Regions from separate parts of the Agrobacterium sp. GW821-FHT14E08 genome, predicted to be linked through region 3. Evidence: riboswitches for the same ligand, from Rfam matches in the RefSeq annotation. Region 3 holds a riboswitch; each other region holds the start of a gene.

The links. Region 3 has a riboswitch for cobalamin ahead of AC1ROR_RS08845 (CbtB domain-containing protein). Riboswitches for the same ligand answer to the same signal wherever they lie in the genome.
Region 1: another riboswitch for cobalamin. It lies ahead of AC1ROR_RS15195 (ABC transporter substrate-binding protein); the one in region 3 lies ahead of AC1ROR_RS08845 (CbtB domain-containing protein).
Region 2: another riboswitch for cobalamin. It lies ahead of metE (5-methyltetrahydropteroyltriglutamate--homocysteine S-methyltransferase); the one in region 3 lies ahead of AC1ROR_RS08845 (CbtB domain-containing protein).
Region 4: another riboswitch for cobalamin. It lies ahead of bluB (5,6-dimethylbenzimidazole synthase); the one in region 3 lies ahead of AC1ROR_RS08845 (CbtB domain-containing protein).

What each region holds. Positions count from the first base shown of each region.
Region 1 is NZ_JBXAPJ010000003.1:531,636-536,906, forward strand. Features, by position in the region: gene AC1ROR_RS15190 (GNAT family N-acetyltransferase) at 198-1,076, shown strand; cobalamin riboswitch at 1,197-1,431, shown strand; gene AC1ROR_RS15195 (ABC transporter substrate-binding protein) at 1,592-2,620, shown strand; gene AC1ROR_RS15200 (FecCD family ABC transporter permease) at 2,617-3,645, shown strand; gene AC1ROR_RS15205 (ABC transporter ATP-binding protein) at 3,642-4,442, shown strand; gene AC1ROR_RS15210 (pseudoazurin) at 4,439-4,933, shown strand; gene AC1ROR_RS15215 (class I SAM-dependent methyltransferase) at 5,132-5,271, opposite strand, start outside.
Region 2 is NZ_JBXAPJ010000003.1:345,946-351,216, reverse strand. Features, by position in the region: gene AC1ROR_RS14345 (helix-turn-helix domain-containing protein) at 3-440, shown strand; gene AC1ROR_RS14340 (hypothetical protein) at 535-768, shown strand; gene metE (5-methyltetrahydropteroyltriglutamate--homocysteine S-methyltransferase) at 955-3,300, opposite strand; cobalamin riboswitch at 3,401-3,616, opposite strand; gene AC1ROR_RS14330 (ATP-binding cassette domain-containing protein) at 3,678-4,460, opposite strand; gene AC1ROR_RS14325 (sugar ABC transporter permease) at 4,479-5,271, opposite strand, start outside.
Region 3 is NZ_JBXAPJ010000002.1:13,180-18,450, forward strand. Features, by position in the region: gene pip (prolyl aminopeptidase) at 1-765, shown strand, start outside; gene AC1ROR_RS08825 (GNAT family N-acetyltransferase) at 961-1,449, shown strand; gene AC1ROR_RS08830 (type 1 glutamine amidotransferase family protein) at 1,471-2,037, shown strand; gene AC1ROR_RS08835 (hypothetical protein) at 2,209-2,523, opposite strand; gene AC1ROR_RS08840 (CbtA family protein) at 2,528-3,238, opposite strand; gene AC1ROR_RS08845 (CbtB domain-containing protein) at 3,250-3,432, opposite strand; cobalamin riboswitch at 3,595-3,830, opposite strand; gene AC1ROR_RS08850 (c-type cytochrome) at 3,924-4,844, opposite strand; gene AC1ROR_RS08855 (c-type cytochrome) at 4,929-5,271, opposite strand, start outside.
Region 4 is NZ_JBXAPJ010000001.1:1,133,418-1,138,688, reverse strand. Features, by position in the region: gene AC1ROR_RS05615 (NAD+ synthase) at 1-1,341, shown strand, start outside; gene AC1ROR_RS05610 (glyoxalase superfamily protein) at 1,595-1,972, opposite strand; gene AC1ROR_RS05605 (TolB family protein) at 2,165-2,995, shown strand; cobalamin riboswitch at 3,183-3,365, shown strand; gene bluB (5,6-dimethylbenzimidazole synthase) at 3,463-4,176, shown strand; gene AC1ROR_RS05595 (chymotrypsin family serine protease) at 4,257-4,679, opposite strand; gene AC1ROR_RS05590 (DUF2865 domain-containing protein) at 4,751-5,271, opposite strand, start outside.

The DNA of each region.
Region 1 (5,271 bases), on a different contig from region 3:
TTGACCGGATTGTCATCGCAAAAGCTTAAAATGGTCTGCGGCGTTTATCTGCTGAAATGCGGGTGATTTCGGTAGATTGTTGTGTCCTTCCAGTGCTTTCAAAAAATTCCTGCTGGTGTGGCTGGTTATCTTCGGATGTCGTGGACCGGGCTGTGGGGCCGGAGGTTCCGTATCGGAGGGGATGAGGGCCGCTTGTCATGGACCTGCTCAAAGTCGATAGTTTCGAGTTGCGGACGGTAGATATTGCCGATGTGGATGCCGATCATCTGCATGCGCTCTCCATGGCTGTCGGGTGGCGATATCACGCTAATGAATGGTGTTTTCTGCGCCAGTGCGGCGTTGGCCTTGCGGCGCTGGACGAGATCGACCGTGTTGTCGCAACCGCCATGCTGTTTCCCTATGATCAGGGCTTTGCGACGCTCGGCATGGTCATTGTGTCTCCACGCTTGCAGGGGCAGGGCGTTGCGCCGTGGCTGGTGCGGCAACTGATCGGAAAGTTTCCCGCCATCTCCCTTCGGCTGAACGCCACGGATGTGTCGCGGCGGCTGTTTTCCAGACTTGGTTTTGCCGGCGATACGGAAAAAGTGCATCTTTTTCGCGGAAAGGCACGGTGCCTTGCCGAGACGCCGCCATCTGGCAAAAAACGAAGGATAGAGTCGCTATCGGAAGAACATCTGCCGGAGGTGGCGGCGATAGACCGGGCGGCCTTCGGTGTTTCCCGCCATGGCGTCTTGCAGCGACTTCTGCGTGAGAATACGGGCTATGGTCTGTTCGAGGCGGATCGTCTCATCGCTTTTGCGCTGCGCCGTGCGGCGGGGCGGGGTCACATCGTTGGCCCGGTGGTCGCGAGTGAAGAGACGGATGCCATAGCTCTTGTGAGACGGCATTTTGCCGATCTGGAGGATCAGCTGGTGCGCCTCGATAATAGTTGTAGCGGTGGCCCCTTCACCGATTTTCTAACGCAATCCGGGCTTGTCGTGATCGAGACGCTCACCACCATGTCGAAAAACGTGCCGCAACCGGTGAGCACCGGTGCCGCCAGAGTTTTCGCGCTGGCAGGCCCTTCATTGTGTTGAACGGCGGCGCCGACGCACGCGATGCGCTTCAGGATTTTGTTTGATCCATGTCTTTGCCTCAGGTCCGCCCTCACACTTTCGGCAGACATGCTTTGGCAATTGACGCCCCGCCTCTTGCCCCTTATGTGAGAAAGCGACGGTTCCTGAGGCCGAAAGGCGAAGGGATTAATAGGGAACATGGTGCGGGTGATTATTATGACCCAATGCCGTGGCTGCCCCCGCAACTGTAAGCGGATTGCCGTTCATCCTCGTGACGCTTCGACGCGTCATGCCACTGTGTTCTGCGGAATGCGGGAAGGCAGATGAACGGCGCAAATTCGTGAGCCAGGAGACCTGCCGTCAAAATATGAACCATCGTTACGGGCGGGGAAGCCCGGAGGAGGAGATTGTAATGTTATTTCATAACATTTGGTTTGCGTCCCGTCGTTGTTCTCCGTACAAGACGTTCCGCTGTTGCTGCGCGTTCTAACGCCTGCTGCTCTGGAACAAGCGATTTAATTTCGACTGGAGAACATATGTTGCATTCTAGACGCCTGCCGCCCTATGCCGGCTTTCTGGCCGCTGCCCTTGCGGCTTTGCCCGTTTCCGCCAGGGCTGCCGAAACGGTCTATCCCCTGACGATCAACAGCTGCGGTCAGGAGATCACCTTCAAACAGGCGCCTGCCCGCACCGTATCCGTGGGGCAGAGCACGACCGAGGTTCTTTATCTGCTCGGCGTCGCCGACAGGGTAGTGGGCACGGCGCTGTGGATCGGTCCGGTTCTGAAGGGTTACGAGGAGGCCAATGCCAAGGTGGAGCGGCTGGCCGACAACGATCCGAGTTTTGAGGCCGTGGTCGGCAAGAAGCCGGACCTTGTGACGACGCAGTTCCAGTGGCAGATCGGCCCTGAGGGTGTTGTCGGAACGCCGGCGCAATTCGCCGAGCTCGGTATTCCCGTTTATACATCACCCGCCGATTGCCTGGGCAAGGACAATTCCGGCGGTGGCGATGGCGTGCGCAACACCGTTTTCACCATGGACCTGATCTATCAGGAGGTCCGCGACCTCGCCAAGATATTCAACGTGCAGGAGCGCGGCGAAGACGTCGTTGCTGACCTGAAGAAGCGCGAAGAGGCGGCCCGCGCCAAGATTGCCTCGGTGAATGGCAAGCTTTCCGCCGTCTTCTGGTTCTCCAGCGCCGAACTCGATATCGATCCCTATGTAGCCGGCCGCAAGGGTGCGCCAGGTTACATCATGTCTGCGCTCGGGCTTAAGAATGTCATTGAAAGCGATGAGGAATGGCCAACCGTCGGCTGGGAAACCATCGCCAAGGCCAATCCGACCGTGATCGTCGCCGGCAAGATGGACCGTCGCCGTTTCCCCGCCGACGATGTTGCCGTCAAACACAAGTTCCTCGCGACCGATCCGGTTGCCAGCATCATGCCCGCCGTCAAGGACAAACACGTCTTTGACATGGACGCACAGGCGATGAACCCGACGATCCGCACGATTGAGGGCATCGAAACGCTGGCCGAGGCGATTTCCGCCGCCGGCCTCGCCAAGTGAACGGTTTTTCCGTCCATCTCGGCAGGGCGGGTCTGGCTTTTGCCGCGCTCGCCCTGCTGCTCGTGGCGCTGATGGCTGGTGCGGCCATCGGCGAGACCGCCATTCCCTTCGATGTGGTGGCGAAAACCATCGCAAACCGTGTCTTCCACGCGGGTTATCCGCTGGAGCCGCTGGATGAGGGCATCGTGTGGAGCTACCGTCTCAGCCGCGCCGTCGTCGCCGCCTGTTGCGGTGCTTCGCTGGCGCTCGCCGGTGCGGTGCTGCAATCGCTTTTGCGCAATCCGCTTGCCGATCCCTATATTCTCGGCATTTCCGCAGGCGCCTCCACGGGGGCAGTCGCCGTGGCGCTTCTGGGCTTCGGCGCCGGGTTCCTGACGATGCCGGCGGGCGCCCTGATCGGGGCTTTTGTTGCTTTTTCGCTGGTCAGCCTTCTGGCGGTCAGGGCCGGGCACGGCAACAGCGCCATCATCCTGGCGGGGGTCGCCGGTTCGCAGCTCTTTAATGCCATGACCTCGTTCATTGTCACAAAATCCGCCAATGCCGAACAGGCGCGCGGCATCATGTTCTGGCTTCTGGGCAATCTTTCGGGCGTGCGCTGGCCGGATGTGTGGCTGGCCCTGCCGGTCTGCCTCGCCGGTCTTGCGGTATGCCTCTGGTACGCCCGCGCGCTGGATGCCTTCGCCTTCGGCGGCCAGGCCGCAGCCTCGCTCGGCATCCCCGTGCGCTGGGTCTATGCGGTGCTGATCTCGGTTTCGGCGATCATGACGGCGGTCATGGTGTCGCTGGTCGGTTCCATCGGCTTCGTTGGCCTCGTCATTCCCCATGCGGCGCGCATCTTCGTCGGCGTTCGCCATGGGCTGTTGCTGCCGGTGACGGCGCTGACCGGCGCGATTTTCATGATCGTCGCCGATATTCTCTCCCGTATCGTCATTCCCGGGCAGGTGCTGCCCATCGGGGTCATCACCGCGCTCGTCGGTGCGCCCGCCTTTGCCTTCATCCTTGGGCAGAAAAGGGGTCGGTCATGAGATTGTCCGCCCACGATCTGCATTTCCATGCCGGCAACATCGAAATCGTCCGCGGCGTTTCACTGGATGTTGGTTCCGGCGAGTTCCTCGGCATTATCGGGCCGAACGGCTCGGGTAAAAGCACGCTTCTTTCCATGCTGGCCGGCATCCGTAAACCGCGCAGAGGTCACGTCACGCTTGGCGAGGAGCCGCTTGCCTCATTCGGGCGGCGCGAGCTTGCCCGCAGGCTCGCCTTTGTGGAGCAGCAGGCCGAAACCACCGAACGTATCAGCGCGCGACAGGCTGTCGAACTTGGACGCACACCCTATCTCGGCCCGCTTTCCGCATGGTCGTCAAAGGATGATGCCATCGTCGATGCGGCGCTTGAAAATGTCGACATGGCGGACAAGGCGGATCGAAGCTGGCATCACCTTTCCGGCGGCGAACGGCAGAGGCTGCACATCGCCCGCGCGCTGGCGCAGGAGCCACATATCCTGCTTCTGGACGAGCCGACCAACCATCTCGACATCGGCCACCAGATCGGCCTGCTCGATCTGGTGCGCCGGCAGGGCCTTACCGTCGTCGCGGCGCTGCACGATCTCAATCACGCCGCCATGTTCTGCGACCGCGTCGCCATCTTGCACCGGGGCGAATTGATCGCGGTCGGTCCGCCGCATGAGGTTCTGACTTCAGCGACGATCGCTTCCGTTTTCGGGGTGCAGTCGGTTGTCACCACGGATGAGGGTGGCTTTTCCCACATTCGTTTTCTGCCGGCCCACGGGGCAGCCGATCACCCAAGGAAAGTACTGGCACGATGATGAAATTGATGACGCTCGAAAACATTGGTTTTGGCGTAATTCCAAACATGAAAACGCTTCGCGTTGTTGCTGGAATTGCCCTGGCGGCGATCACTGGTTTTCCCCTTCACGCCATGGCGGAAACTTTCGAGGTGAAGATGCTGAACCGGGGCGAAAAAGGCCCGATGGTGTTCGAACCCGATTTTCTCGAGATCGCTCCCGGCGATCGCGTTCGCTTCGTGCCGACCCATAAGAGCCACAATGCCGCGACCATAGAGGGCATGGTTCCTGAAGGTGTCGAGGGGTTCAAAAGCCGGATCAATGAAGAATTCGAGACCGGCTTCGAGCAGCCGGGCTTTTATGGCATCAAATGCTCACCGCATTACGGCATGGGCATGGTCATGCTGATCAAGGTGGGTGAGGCAGCCTTGCCGCAGAGCTACAAGACGGTGGATGTGCCCGGTCGCGCGAAGCCCCGCTTCGAGGAATTCTTCGAACGGGCGGAAAAATGAGGCGCGGGCGGCAGTCTTGAGTGGCGGTTTGGATCGTCCGGGAGGGTGCAGGCAAAGTCCGAAAACCTCTCCTCCGTCATGCTCGGGCCTGTCCCGAGCATCTTCAACGCATTGATTTTGCGATAGGTGGTTGGATCCTCGGGACAGGCCCGAGGATGATGTCGTGCACGCGGATAGTGAAGGTGGCTGCGGCGTTCCTCAGATCTTTTCGGAAACATCCGGCTTCACCGCACAGACCGCATAACGGTGCTGAAGGCCGCGCAGGATGCCTTTCATCAGGGTGAAATTCTTCGCCTGGGCGCGATGAATCGCCTGAAGCTCCTGATCGATTGCGACGG
Region 2 (5,271 bases), on a different contig from region 3:
ATATGCAGGCCAAACTACCCAGCCCGATCGACGTACATGTGGGCGCACAGATCAGAATGCGCCGCAAGTCGCTCGGCATGAGTCAGAGTGCGCTGGCGGGTCGATTGGGAATTACCTTCCAGCAAGTTCAGAAGTACGAAAAGGGCGCCAATCGCGTCGGCGCGTCCCGTCTGCAGGCGATTGCGTCGGTTCTCGGTGTCGATGTCAGCTCCCTGTTCGCCAATGCAACGCCCGATGGCGGCGTCGCCAATCCGGCGCTTGGTACGATCAATGCCATGCAGACATTCGTCGCTTCGAATGAAGGCTTTTCGCTGAACCAGGCATTCTCGCGGATCAAGAGCACCTCTGTCCGTAGAAGCATTGTTGCACTCGTCACATCGCTCGCTGCGACCGAAACGGCGGAAAATGCGGCTGTGCCGGCAAACAAAAACGATGATTGACGCAGGTGTGACGCTCGCGTGACGCTCGATGTGGTCGAAAATGAACAACGCAATATCAACGCGTTTTCATACTGTCGATTGTCGAGAGGGAAGCATGGCGGCGTCTACCACAGCAATACTTGAACAGGACAATGCAGACGAGATTCTCGCGCTTGGTAGGATGGTTTCCTATCTTTGCCAGCGTTCGAAATCCATGGATCTGGGCATGTCGACCTATTTCCTCGAAATGGCGTTGTTATCGCTGGCCCAGGACATCAATCAGCACGGTCTGCCGCCGGCAGGCGCAGAGCTGAACGGCAGCGGTTTCGCATCCACCGATCTGCATTGAAAGCCTCCGGGGCAGCAATGGCATAGACCACGAATCGAGCGAGCGTCCACACCGACCTCCAGTCGCAGACGCTCGGGATCGTTCTTCGGTTTTCCGGTCCGGCCGGCTCCATCCTGCCGGACATATACCCCTCCCCAATTTTTCTTCATGCAAGCGAGGCCCGGTTTTGCCGGGCCTCGCTTCATATCAGGGCACTGCCCGGCGAAGTTCGGCGGCCGCGGCGACCATGTTGACGAGCGCGGGCCTCACCTCTTCCCATTTGCGGGTTTTCAGGCCGCAATCCGGATTGATCCAGAGCTGCCGGTCGTCAAGCCGCTGCCGCGCCAGCGCCAGGAGATCGACCATTTCTCCCACGGCCGGCACGCGCGGCGAATGGATGTCGTAAACGCCGGGGCCAATCTGGTTCGGATATTTGTAAGTCCGGAAGGCGTCCAGCAGTTCCATCTTCGACCGCGAGGTCTCGATGGAGATCACGTCCGCATCCATGGCCGCGATGGCATCGATGATCTGGTTGAACTCCGAATAGCACATATGGGTGTGAACCTGCGTCCGGTCCTCAACACCGCTTGAGCAAATACGGAAGGATTCCACCGCCCAGTCGAGATAATCCTGCCAGTCCCGATGCCGAAGCGGCAGGCCCTCACGCAGCGCCGCCTCATCGATCTGGATCATCTTCGCCCCGGCTGCCTCGAGATCATTGACCTCGTCGCGGATGGCGAGCGCGATCTGCCGGCAGGTCAGGCTTCTGGCGATATCATCGCGAACGAAGGACCAGTTGAGGATCGTCACCGGTCCCGTCAACATGCCCTTGACCGGCTTTTCGGTCAGTGACTGGGAATATTCCCACCAGCGGACCGTCATCGGCCTCGGTCGCGACACATCGCCGAAAATGATCGGCGGGCGCACGTAACGCGAGCCGTAGCTCTGCACCCACGCATGCTGGGTAAAGGCGAAACCGGAAAGCTGCTCGCCGAAATATTGCACCATGTCATTGCGCTCGAACTCGCCGTGAACGAGGACGTCGAGGCCGATTTCCTCCTGCCAGCGGATGGTCGCTTCGGTTTCCTTCTGCAGGAATTTTTCATATTGCGCATCGGTCAGCGCGCCCTTCGAATTTGCAGAGCGGGCCTTTCGCACCTCCGGCGTCTGCGGGAAGGAGCCGATGGTGGTTGTCGGGAAAAGCGGCAGCGCAATAGCCTGCGACTGCACCTTCTGCCGCTCGGCAAATGCGCTCGCCCGCTTCTTGTCGGCCTCAGCAATCATCGCGATACGGTTCTGCACGGCGGGGTCCGTTACCTTTGGCGAGGATGCACGTGCGGCGACGGCCCCGGAGGCAGCCGCCAGCTCCACCGCGACTGCGGCCCTGCCCTCGCCAAGCGCCCTGCCGAGCGTGGCAAGTTCGCCGAGTTTCTGGGTGGCGAAGGACAGCCAGCTTTTCAGATCGGCATCGAGGCCGGTCTCCAGTTCGAGATCGACCGGAACATGCAACAGCGAGCAGGACGACGCGATTTGAAACGCCTCCACGCCGCGTTCGGCAATGGCGGTTTCCAACCGGTCGATGATCGCGGCGAGATCTGCGCGCCAGATGTTGCGACCGTCGATGACGCCGAGCGACAGGACACGGCTTGCGGGCAAAGCCTTCAGCACCACCTCAAACTCACCCGGCGCACGCACCAGATCAATATGAAGACCCGCGACCGGAAGCGCTGCGACAGCCTCCAGATTATCCTCAAGACCACCGAAATAGGTCGCGACGAGGATTTTCAGATCCGGCGCGGCTTTCGACAAAGCCTGATAGCTCACGGTAAGCGCATGGCGTTCACCCTCGGAAAGGTCCAGAGCGGCAACCGGTTCGTCGATCTGCACCCAGTCCGCGCCGGCAGCCCGCAGCCGGCGCAGCAGTTCTTCATAGACCGGCAGCAGCCTTGCCAGCAGATCGAGCGGCTTGAACGCTGTCCCACGTGCCTTGGCAAGTTTCAGGAACGTGACCGGGCCGAGAATGACTGGACGCGTGTGGATGCCGAGCGCCTTCGCCTCAAGGAAGTGGTCAACGGGCTTTTGTGAGGTGAGCACGAAATGCTGATCCTCTGAAATCTCCGGCACCATGTAGTGATAATTGGTGTCGAACCATTTGGTCATTTCCAGCGCCGGAACACCCTGTGCGTGATGGGAATGTCCATGCGCATGGCCGCAACCTGCATGGCCTTCGCTCTCGCTGCCGCGCGCCATGGCGAAATAGGTCGACAGGGGAACCTCTCCGTCCGTCCATCCGTAGAGGGATGGAATGGCGCCCACCATCACGGCCGTATCGAGGACATGATCGTAGAAGGAAAAATCGTTGGAGGGGATGTGGGTGATCCCCTTCTCACGCTGAAGCGCCCAATTTTCGGCGCGCAGCCGGGTGGCGGTTTCGCGCAGTTCCGTCTCGGAAATCTTTCCGGACCAGAAGCCTTCAAGCGCGAACTTCAGTTCACGATGGCGTCCGATCCTCGGAAAACCGAGCGATGCGACTGGAATGGTCTTGTTTGGCATTGTCATACCCCATTTGGTTGTGGGGGCATGGGTAAAGCGGACGCGTGCAGGCCCGGCCTTTGCCGGACCATTGCAGCAACCACCGGGACACCCCGCCCGTGGACGTTATTTTGTCCTGGCAGGTCTCCTGGCTTACGGGTCGTCGCCTTTGTCCGTCTTCCCGGGGCTTTCACCCCAGTGACGTGGATGGACAAAGGCTCGCCGCTTACAGTTGCGGGGGCAGCTCCGGTCTTGCCGATAAAACGGCGCACCGGATTCCCTCTTAGCTCCGGGATTGAAATATCAGGCCCGGAGAACCATGACACCCGCATTTCTCACCACGGGCGTCACGATGTCAATAGACATAAAGAAATCTTTATATCTTTATTTCTATGAACTCAGAGCGCGACCGCACCCGGCCCCGGCACCGCACCGGGCGGCACCTTGCCCAGAATGATCATGCCGAGAACCTCGTCCTTGGTGACATCCTCTGTCCGGGCATGGCCCACCACCTTGCCGTTCTTCATTACGAAGACCCTGTCGGCCAGATCGAAGACGTCGTGAATATCATGGCTGATGAGGAAGATGCCGATGCCCTGCCGTTTCAGCTCCTTGACGAGATCGCCCACCTGCGCCGTTTCCTGCGGCCCGAGTGCGGCCGTCGGCTCGTCCATGATGAGGATGCGGGCATCGAACAGAATGGCGCGGGCAATGGCGACGGACTGTCGCTGGCCGCCGGACAACGCCTTCACCGGCTCCTTGAACCGCCGGAAATTGGGGTTGAGACGCCCCATCACCTCGCGGGCCGAGGCTTCCATGGCGACATCGTCAAGTGTGCCCCATTTCGTCTTCAGCTCACGACCGAGATAGAGATTGGCGGCCGCATCGACATTATCGGCCACGGCCAGCGTCTGGTAGATGGTTTCAATGCCGTATTTCTTGGCGTCGCGGGGATTGCGGATATCCGCATCCTCGCCATTGATGAGAATATCGCCGCCATCACGCCGGTATGCGCCCGACAGGATTTTGATAAGCGTCGATTTGCCCGCGCCATTATGGCCGAGAAGGGCAACCACCTCACCGGGGAAAAGATCGACAGATGCGTTTTCCACCGCATGGATACCGCCGAAGGAAATGGAAATATTGCGCATTTCCACGAGGGGCGTGACTTGGTCCGTCATAGGAGTTCTCCTCGGTTCTTACTTGGCGCGGGCGCGGTAGATGGTGTCGAGCCAGACGGCGACGACCAGAACCACACCGACGACGATGCGCTGGAAGGGCGTATCGATGCCCACCAGCACCATGCCGGATTGCAGCGATTGCATGACGAGCGCGCCGAGCATCGCGCCCGCTATGGTTCCGACACCGCCGGCAAGCGAAGTGCCGCCGATGACGGCCGCCGCGATGGTGTAAAGCTCGTCGAGCTCGCCCTGGGCATTGGTGGCGGCATTGAGGCGGGCGGTCGAGATGGCCGCGGCGATGGCGCACAGAACGCCCATCAGCGTGAATATCTTCACCGTGACCCAGCGGGTCTTGATGCCGGCGAGTTCCGCCGCTTCCGGATTGCCGCCGATGGCGAAGACATAACGGCCGAAGCGCAGCCTTGTGGCGATGAAGGTCATGACCGCACCGACGGCAAGAGCCATCAGCACCGGAATGGCGATGCCGTGCGAAATGAACAGACCGCCTTCAGGCCAGGTTATGCCATTGGCATCGGCATAGTTGCGGGCGATGTTGACCGGCCAGGGATAGCTGTTCACTACCGCCACGAAACCGATAACGATGAGGCAGCCGAGCGCCACCAGAAAATATTCGGCCCAGACCGGCCGCAGCGGAAAACCGAAACGGCGGCGTTGGTGGCGGGAATTCAGGATGGCCGCAACGATGGCGACACAGGCGACGACGGCTGCGATCCAGCTCCATGTCGCGCCGATCGAGCCGCTGGTGCCGCCGCCCATCAGGCGGAAGGTGGAATCCATCGGTGCCACGGTG
Region 3 (5,271 bases):
CGCATCATTCAGTTCGACCAGCGCGGATGCGGGCAGAGCACGCCGAATGCGGCCGTCAGCCTTGAGCACAACACCACGCAGCACCTGATCGGCGACATGGAGGCCATTCGTGTGGCGCTTGGCGTCGATGACTGGCTGGTGTTCGGCACCTCATGGGGCTCGACGCTCGCCCTCGCCTATGCCCAGCGCCATCCCCGCCAAGTCCGCGCCATGGTTCTGGCGGGTGTCACGACGACGCGGCAGAAGGAAATCGACTGGCTTTATCAGGGGCTGGCGATGTTTCTGCCCGGGCAATGGCAGCGTTTTATCGCCGCGATCCCGGATCATATGTCGAAGGACGATCCTGTCGCGGCCTATTACCGGCTTTTGAAGGATGCGGATCCCGCCATCCGCGCCGGGGCGGCCTATGAATGGCATCTATGGGAGGCGGGTTCGATTACCGCAGAGACCGTCTCGGCTTTTCCCGAAAAATGGCACGATGAAAACTACAGGCTCGCGCGGGCGCGTCTGTGCGCGCATTATTTCCACCATGCGGCGTGGCTGGAAGACGGCGTGCTTCTCCGCAACGCCGGCGGGCTGGCAGGCATTCCGGGCGTCCTCATTCAGGGCATGCGGGATCTGCAGGGACCACCGGTCACGGTTTACGAGCTTGCCGCGGCGTGGCCGGGAAGCGAACTAATCATGATCGACGGCGCCGGACATTCCACGGCGGATGCGGGGATGGAAGAAGCCATTGTTTCGGCAATCGCGCGATTTGCGAATTGACCCGCTTGACAGATTACGGATTCGGGCGCATTGCATGTCCCATGATCAACGAACGCGCACCCATCTCCTGCTCGTACTTTTGGGCCTACCTTTAAGGGCGGCTCGACAGATCATATTGTCAACAAGCCGCCGTCAGGCGGCTTTGTTGTTTCTCAAGCGTCCTGACGGCACCGATAAGACCAAAGGACCAAAGAAATGACCGAAGATAGCACCCTTACACTGGAAAGACCGCCCGTCGTCATCATTCGTGGCGCACGCAAGACGGATCTGCCCGAACTCAACGAGATGATCACGCTGCTTGCCTCCTACCACGGCGATGCGGCTGCGATCACGCCGGCGAAACTGGAACGCGACCTGTTCGGCCCCCTGCCCTGGGTGCATGGGCTGGTTGCGGAAGCCGATGGCGCGCTGATCGGCTACGCCCTGCTTCTGCCGCTCTACAGGGCGCAGGAAGGTCAGCGCGGACTTGAGCTGCACCATCTCTTCGTGCGTGACGGCCATCGTGGCCATGGCACCGGCCAGCACCTCGTTTCCCGCGCCCGCGATATCGCCAAGCGGCTGGGCTGCGACTATCTTTCCGTCAGCGCCACGACCGGCAATGTGGCGGCGCATCGTTTCTACGAAAACATGGATTTCGCGCCCCGCCCGGTCACCGGCATGCGCTACATGCAGGCCATCGCCTGATTAAAAACCACGGAGACGGCCATGACACGGATCGCCATTGCGCTCGCGCAGGATTTTGCGGACTGGGAACCGGCGCTGCTTGCTGCCGCAGCACGCAGCTATCTCGGCGTCGAGATCGTTTACGCCACGCCCGATGGCCGGCCGGTAACCTCCATGGGCGGGCTGAATGTGACGCCTGACACGTCCTATGACGCGCTCGATCCTGAGAATATCGATGCTCTCATCGTTCCCGGTGGTCTCAGCTGGGAAAAGGGCACGGCTGTCGATCTTGGCGGGCTGGTGCACCGGTTTCGCGACAGGGACCGGCTGGTGGCCGGCATCTGCGCGGCGGCGAGCGCGCTCGGCGGCACGGGCGTTCTGAACGATGTCGCCCATACCGGCAATTCGCTGGCATCCCACAAGGCCTATCCGGCCTATAGCGGTGAAAACCTTTATCGCGACCAGCCGAAAGCGGTCAGCGATGGCGGCATCGTCACCGCCGCCGGCAGCGCGCCGGTCAGTTTCGCTGTGGAAATCCTGAAACACCTCGGCCTCTTTGGTCCGGAAGCCGAGGCGGAACTTCAGGTTTTTGCGGCAGAGCATCGCTGAGGCGCAGCCGTCTCGGTTGTTTGCACTCCCTCTACTCCCCGTAATTCCGGCCTTGAGCCGGAATCCAGCCGACGCGCGTCCGCGCGGCGAAAAGAGTCTTTTCAGCCCAAAGACTTGGGCTGGCTGGATCCCGGCTCAAGGCCGGGATGACGGAGGTGAGAATAGCGAGGATTATCGCCGATCCAGCACCCGGCACACGCGCGCCGCCGGCTCCTCACCCTCCCCGGCAATCGCCCGGCGAATATCGCGGCTGTTCAGATGCAGGCTGCGGCCGGCGGGCAAATTTGCACGTTTTATCTTGGAAAGGGCTGCCCCGACGAAGGCGGCCTCGTGGTCATGGAAAAAGGTGAGAGCCGCCTCGTGTCCGGGGCTCGGTCCGAGAACCGCCTTGAAGGCAAGACGGTGCACGGCGCAGAAAGCGCCGTGACCGGGAACGGCAAAACGCAGCGCATCGAGTTCCTCACTCCATTCCGCTGCGTCCTGCATGGATTTACGCCTGCTGGAAGCGCTTCAGGAAAAACGCGCTCAATGTTCCAAGCAGAGCCCAGAAAACGAAGCTGGTCACGGTGGCGGCGACGATGAACTGACGCTCGAGCGGCAGCGGTGCCAGCGCATGTTCGCCTTCCGGAGGCAAGGGTGCGCCCACCACATGCGGTGCGACGATCAGCACCAGCGCCAATATGATGGCCCAGGGTTCGCGGCGGAAGGCGATCAACGCAATGCCGCCCGCGGTTGCGGCAACCGTCGCAAGCCACCAGATCTGCCGTGCCTCGAGCGCGGCAGCCGGGCTGCCCGGCAGTTCCGGCGGCAGGCCGATCATCGGGGCCAGCATGACGGCGGCAAAACCGGCAACACCCCAGAGAAGGCCTTCACGCCAGCCGCCATTCGTGCCACGCAGCGAAATGAGGCCGGTCAGCACCAGCGCATAACCGATGGCGGTGAGAACATTGGCGGCGACGGTATAGGCGGTGCGCTCGAAGCCGTCGGCCGGAGCCCAGGCTTCATCGTTATGCTCATGGGCAGGAACGGCAGCACCGGGCGCCGCCGCATCATGGCTGTGGGGTGCTTCGCCGGCGCTTTCATAGGTTTCCGCCTGAAGGATGAGCGGCGTCGTGCCGAAAGCCTGCATGGCCGAAACGGCGAAACCGCCGAGAATGCCGACGAGAACGGCGGTAAAGACGATATTGCGAAAAGACGACATGCGGTTTCCCCTCAATGGCAGGGGAAGGCATTGGCATGGCGCGTGTCATGCGCGGCATTGTGAACGGCTTCCACATGGGAAAAGCCGACAAAACCGACAACAAACAGGCCAAGCATGATCGCCGTCAGCGATTGCGCAAAGCTGGTTGTTTTTGCGGAAACGGCTGAATTGGCCGTATTCTGGTTGATGGACATGGTGACCCCTCTTGCGGCGCGACCCCGCGCCTCTGGACGCGGCCGAACAGCAAAGGCCGTCGAGCCGCATACGATACACTTCACCACGGGGATACGAGACTGACACAGGGAGAAGTTGATCCCACCACCCTGACATTCCGCTCTTCCGGACACCCCGCCGGCATGGATATTTCCGTGATGGCAGGTCTCCTGGCTTACGGGTCAAAACCTGAAACGCCTTCCCGGCATCACCCTCTCTGGAAACCCTGGGTTCCCGGCGAGATGGCTTGCCAGTGGCATTTCGTTTCAGGCTCTCCGCTCACAGTTGCGGGGGCAGCCACGAATGAGGATTTCTCCCTATCGTGTTCCCTTTTCACCTTCCGGAATGCCCGGAAGGAACCATCACAGGATTGTTATCCGATGGGCGGGGTCGGGAGTCAATGGCGCTTACCTACCTCTCCTCCGTCATCCTCCGGTCAGGCCCGGGGATGACGGAGGAGAGGTATCAGGCTCTAACGCGACGGGATCGCCTTCAGATAGGCGGCGATGGCATCGCGGTCATCGGCCGTCAGATGCGCCATATTCTGCTGCACCTTGACCATGGAACCGCCGACGCTGTCGAATTCCGGGGTGAAGCCGGTTTCCAGATAGCTGGCAATATCGGCCGCCGCCCAGGCGCCCATGCTTTGCGAACCGGGGGTGATGTCGGGAATACGGCCCTCGCCTTCCGGATTGGGACCGCCGGCCAGCCATTTATCCGTCTGGAATCCGCCGAGCGCATTGCGCGGTGTGTGGCACTCGCCGCAATGGCCAGGCCCTTCCACCAGATATTGGCCGCGCAGCAATTCGGCATTGGCGTTGGCAAGCTCGACGCGGGGCCGCGCCGAGGGGTCGAAATAAAGGAATTTCCAGCCGCCCAGCGCCATGCGCATATTGAAGGGGAACGGCAGGTCGTGATCCGGCGCGTCGTTCTGGCTGGCGGGCAGGACTTTCAGATAACCGTAGAGGTCGTTGATGTCCTTCTGCGTCATGCGGGCATAGGAGGCATAGGGAAAGGACGGGTAGAGATGTTCCCCGTTCTTGCCGACACCGCGCGTCATGGCATCGCCGAATTCGGCCAGCGTCCAGCTGCCGATACCATGTTGCGGATCGGAGGAAATATTGGGCACATGGAAGGTGCCGAAGGGGCTTTTCAGCGCCTGCCCGCCCGAAAGCATCAAAAGCGCATCGCCCTTGGCATCGGGTGCGGCATGGCAACTGGCGCAGCCGCCCGCCCAGAACAGCGTTTCGCCATTGGCCAGATCCGGCTCGCCAAGGCTCACCCAATGGCTGGGCGCCTGTCGCTCAGGCGCCGTCACCCAGGCGAAAATACCATAACCCGCAACGGCCGCAATCGCGATCCCGCCCGCAAGCTTCGTCCAAATGGAAGACATGCCCCTCTCCCCACTCTCACCTGACTGGGTCAGGTGTCTTTCCAGGCCTGAAAAACGCCGCCGGAAAGCGGCGTTTTGAAAGGATTATTTCTTCAGACGATAGGTCTGATGGCAGGTGCCGCAATCGGCGCCGAGCGTCTTCATGGCGGTGGTGACGCCTGCCTCATCGGTGGGGAGATTGGCAAGAACCGTGTCCGCATCCGCGCCCAGCTTGGCGGCCTTTGCCTTGAAGTCCTCGAAATTTTCCCAGATGGCGGGTGCCGCCGCACTGCCGGCCTCGCTGCCGGGCGGGAACTGGTCGGGGAAAGCCTTGGCATTGGTGCTGATGGCCGTCACGGCGGCTTTCACGACGTCAGCGTCGTAAGGCTTCTGACCCTTGGAGATGGCGGCGAGCGCGCCCATGGAGCCGCCGATCTGCTTCATCATG
Region 4 (5,271 bases), on a different contig from region 3:
ATCATCGCGCTGCGCGACAAGATAGACCTGCCGAATTATGGCGAGTTCGACGAAAAACGCGTTTTCGCCGAAGGGTCGATCTCCGGTCCCTATAATTTCCGTGGGGTCAGGATCGGCATTCCGATCTGCGAGGAAATCTGGAACGAGATGGGTGTCTGCGAAACGCTGGCCGAAAGCGGGGCGGAAATCCTGCTGGTGCCGAATGGTTCGCCCTATTATCGCGGCAAGCTCGACGTGCGCCACCAGGTGGCTCTGCGGCAGGTTATCGAAAGCGGCCTGCCTCTCGTCTTCGCCAACCAGCTGGGCGGACAGGATGAGCTGGTGTTCGACGGCGCAAGCTTCGGCTTTAATGCCGACAAGACACTCGCCTTCCAGATGAGCCAGTTCGAGGCGACGCTTGCCGTCACCGACTGGAAACGTACGGAAGAGGGATGGCGCTGCGAAAGCGGACCCTTCTCGAAAATTCCCGAAGGCGAGGAGGCCGATTACCGCGCCTGCATGCTGGGCTTCCGCGACTACGTCAACAAGAACGGTTTCAAGAGCGTGGTTCTCGGCCTTTCCGGCGGCATCGATTCGGCGATCTGCGCCGCCCTTGCCGTCGATGCGCTGGGCGAGGAGCGGGTGCGCTGCATCATGCTGCCTTACCGCTATACTTCGGAGGAATCGCTGAAGGACGCGGCCGATTGCGCGAAAGCGCTGGGCTGCCGTTACGACATCGTGCCGATCGTCGAGCCGGTGGAGGGTTTCCTATCGGCACTGTCAGATCTCTTCGAAGGCACGGAAGAGGGCATTACCGAGGAAAACCTGCAGAGCCGCACGCGCGGCACCATCCTGATGGCCGTCTCGAACAAGTTCGGCTCGATGGTGGTGACAACGGGCAACAAGTCGGAAATGTCGGTGGGTTATGCCACGCTCTACGGCGACATGAATGGCGGTTTCAACCCCATCAAGGACCTCTACAAGATGCAGGTCTATGCCATTTCCAGCTGGCGCAACGGTAATGTGCCGCCGGGCGCGCTCGGCCCTTCCGGTGAGGTGATCCCCGCCAATATCATTTCCAAGGCCCCATCGGCGGAATTGCGCCCCAACCAGACCGACCAGGATTCGCTGCCGCCCTATCCGGTGCTGGACGATATTCTGGAATGCCTTGTCGAGAAGGAAATGTCGGTCGAGGAGATTCTCGCGCGTGGCCATGATGTGGCGACGGTGCACCGGGTGGAGCATCTGCTTTATCTTGCCGAATACAAGCGCCGGCAATCGGCGCCGGGCGTGAAGATCACCAAGAAGAACTTTGGGCGTGACCGGCGTTACCCGATTACCAACCGGTTTCGGGATCGGTGATTGACGGAAGGCGCTGGTAGCGGATGTTTTGCTCGGCGTTGCCGCTCGTTTCTTCTCCCCGCCGGGGAGAAGGTGGCCCGAAGGGTCGGATGAAGGGGCAACGTTGCCGTAACTCACTGCCCTTGCCCCCTCATCCCGCTGCCGCGGACTTCTCCCCGGCGGGGAGAAGAAACAAGGGGCATGCGCTCGGTCCACAACGAACCTTCGTGTTTAAACAAGCGGCGCGGAGAAAACCCCGCGCCGCCCACTCATCTCAAATAGCCTGCCCCACATCGATGCGATTGCCATCGGGGTCTTCAAACACAAAGGCGCGCAGGCCGTAATCCTTGTCCTGCAGGCCCTTGATGATGCGCAAGCCCTGGCTCTTGCAGAGCGCATGCAGCGCATCGACATCGCTCACCATCATATGCGCCACATTGAAGGGCGCTGCCTTGTGGCTGGGCTGCAATGTCAGGTGCAGCTCGGCATGGCCCTGTTTGAGGATCATGAAACCGACAGGATTGCCGTTTTCGAAGGTTTTTTCGAAGCCTAGAACACCGACATAAAAATCATGGGCCTTTTCGATGTTTTTGACAGGAAGCATTGCGGCGATCCGCCCGAAGCGGATGCGGTGATCGGCGATGGTATTCATCGCGGAACCTCGGATCTGGGAGAAACGGCAAGGGTCACGGACGGTGCCGGAGCGCTGGCGTTTTTTCCGGTTTGAATTTGCAGGACGGTGCCTGCCGCCCTAGGATCATAATCATGGCGATGGCGGATGCAAACGGAATGTCTGCATTGCCGGGCGCTTTGAGCGAGAACACGGACACGCCCGGGAGGCAGAATGCGCAGCTCCATCGAAATCTTCAACATCCGCACCCGGCAGATGCGGGTGGTGTGGCAGACGCCTGATCTATTCGAAGCGCCGAACTGGTCGCCGGATGGAAAATACCTGCTGCTGAACAGCGAAGGGCTGCTTTACCGCCTGTCCCTTGCCGGTGATGCGTCGCCGGAGAGGGTCGATACCGGCTTTGCGACGCTCTGCAACAATGATCACGGTATTTCGCCGGATGGATCGCTTTACGCCATTTCCGACAAGGTGGAATTTGGCAAGAGCGCCATCTACCTCATGCCCTCGGCGGGCGGCGCGCCACGGCTGATGACGAAGAACCTTCCTTCCTACTGGCACGGATGGGCTCCGGACGGGAAAAGTTTTGCCTATTGCGGCATTCGCGATCAGGTCTTCGATATCTATTCGATGGATATAGCAAGCGGCGTCGAGACGCGGCTGACCCATGGCGAGGGCCGCAATGACGGGCCGGATTATTCGCCAGACGGCGAGTGGGTCTATTTCAATTCCAGCCGCACGGGGCTGATGCAGATCTGGCGCGTGCGGGTGGATGGTTCAGCCGTCGAGCGGATCACCGACAGTTCCTATGGCGACTGGTTTCCGCATCCGTCTCCGAAAGGTGACAAGGTGGTGTTCGTCTCCTATGACGGCGATGTCTTCGACCATCCGCGTGACCTCGATGTGCGGGTGCGGCTGATGGATATGGATGGCGGCAATGCCGAAACACTGTTCGAGCTTTTTGGCGGGCAGGGCACGATGAACTCACCCAACTGGTCACCGGATGGGGATGAGTTCGCCTATGTTAGGTATTTCCCTGTGGCGTGATCTATTCTTCTTCCGTCATGCCGGACTTGATCCGGCATCCAGCCGATGCGCGTCTGCGCGTCGAAAGGCCTCTTTTCAGCCCAGAGACTTGGGTTGTCTGGATGTTGCTCAAGGCGGGTACGACGGTGTGCCATGGTCACATTGCCGCACGGTCCTGCAAGACACTTGCCTTCGCAAGCCTTCTTGCTCATAGCTTTCTACGTCAGGTGCCCGCCGGTTGCGGCGGGAGAATCGGGAATCCGGTGAAAGACCGGAACGTGCCCAGCGCTGTGAGGCGGATGCCCTTTTCACAAGCCACTGAAGCAGTTCGGGAAGGCGAAAAGGGCGGATGAAGCCGAGTCAGAAGACCGGCCTGACGGGATAGACTGAACCGCGTGGACGGCGGCAGGTTGTTGAAGAGGCGTGTCGTGCAGGCGAAAACCGGTATGGTTTCAGCACAGCCGCGCCCGCATTGTTGGGGATAAACGATGCCGATTGATCCGTCCGCCACCGGTTCATTGCAAGCCGATCCGTTCGATCACGCGCTTTCACCCGCCCGGCCGTTTTCCAGCGAGGAACGCGAGGCGATCTACCGCGCCATTGAAAGCCGCCGTGACGTGCGTGACCAGTTCCTGCCCGATCCTTTGCCGGAGGAGGTGGTGCAGCGCCTGCTGCGGGCTGCGCATTCCGCTCCCTCCGTCGGCTTCATGCAGCCGTGGAATTTCACGCTCGTTACCGATGGCGCCGTGAGGCAGGCCGCCTTTGTGGCCTTCAGCCGCGCCAATGAGGAGGCGGCGGCGATGTTTACGGGCGAGCAGCAGACGCTCTACCGTAGTCTCAAGCTTGAAGGCATCCGCAAGGCGCCGCTGAGCATCTGCGTCACCTGCGATCCGACGCGTGGCGGCAAGGTGGTGCTGGGCCGCACCCATAATCCGCGCACGGATGTCTATTCCACCGTCTGCGCGATCCAGAATCTCTGGCTTGCGGCGCGTGCCGAAGGCATCGGTGTCGGCTGGGTCAGCATTTTCCACGACAGCGACATTCGCACCATTCTGGGCATTCCCGACCATATCGAAATCGTGGCCTGGCTGTGCCTCGGCCGCGTCGATGCGCTTTACACCGAGCCGGAACTGGCGGTGAAGGGCTGGCGGCAGCGTGTGCCACTGGAGGAGCTGGTGTTCCGCAACCGGTGGGGTGGGTGAGCGGCTTTCGCTTTGGGGTCACCCTTCCCGAATGAGCGTTCGGAAAGGGTGGTTTTCCATCTGTCAGGCGTTTTTCATCGTCAGACGACGGTGCAGTTGAAAAGATTGAGGATGGGGTGGATGGGGCTGGCGAGGCTGATCGTGCCCTGGGCGCTTGCGCCCCAAAACAGCCCGACGACGTTGTTGCCCGCCGTGTCGATCACGGCGCTGCCGCTATCGCCCGGCTGGCTGAAAACCTCGCCGGCGCGGCGGGGTGATATGCCGATCTGGTTGCGCATGTTCGGCTGCTGCACATCGTAAAAGCCGGAAACGACGCCATTGGTGATGTTCGTCGTCACCCCCGATTTCGTGACATTCATGTTGAGTGCCGCAACGGCTGCTCCCACCGGTGAGGGAAGGTTGTAGATCGCGCCGATGGTGGCGAGCCGGCCGTTTGTGGGGCTGGCAACGGCCGCATCGACGCCATAGCTGGTTCCCTGATAGACGATGTTGCCCCTCTGCAAGGCGACGATCCCGCAGGGATGCGGCGCTATCCGATTGCGGTTGCCACCCGGCTTAAAACATCGCGGCGCCTCTATTGCTGCGGCTGTATGCCCTTCAACGCCGGGTTTTTGAGGTCGATCCGGCCTGTCTGGTCGGGCAGGAATTTCGGGCCGATGACGCGGATCCTGCTGTCGTTCGGGTCGTAGTCGCGTTCGGGAACCGGTTGTTCCGGCGGCTTTGCGGCCTGCTGCTGCTCCGCGGGTTTCGGAGCCTTGTCGCCTTGCGGTGATGGGATGGTGGTGATGCCGGAATAGGGTTTTTCGGCTTCCGGCCGGGCGGCCTCTTCCTGCTTTTGCATTTCTTCGTGATAGGCGGCCATGTTGCAGGCGCAGCCCGGCGCCTTTGCCGAGGCATTCCTGTAGGCGAAGGCGGTCGGCAGATCCTTGTAGGGTTTGCCGGTTTCGGCAGACACCATATCGGCGGTTTCCTGATCCGTCATGGAGTGGAAATAAAGCTCCGTCTCAGTTCCCGGACACATTTTCTGGCATTGCTCCGCCTGGGCGCGGAAATCGAGCGGCGAGGCGTTGGACGCAATGGGGAAAAACGAGCCGT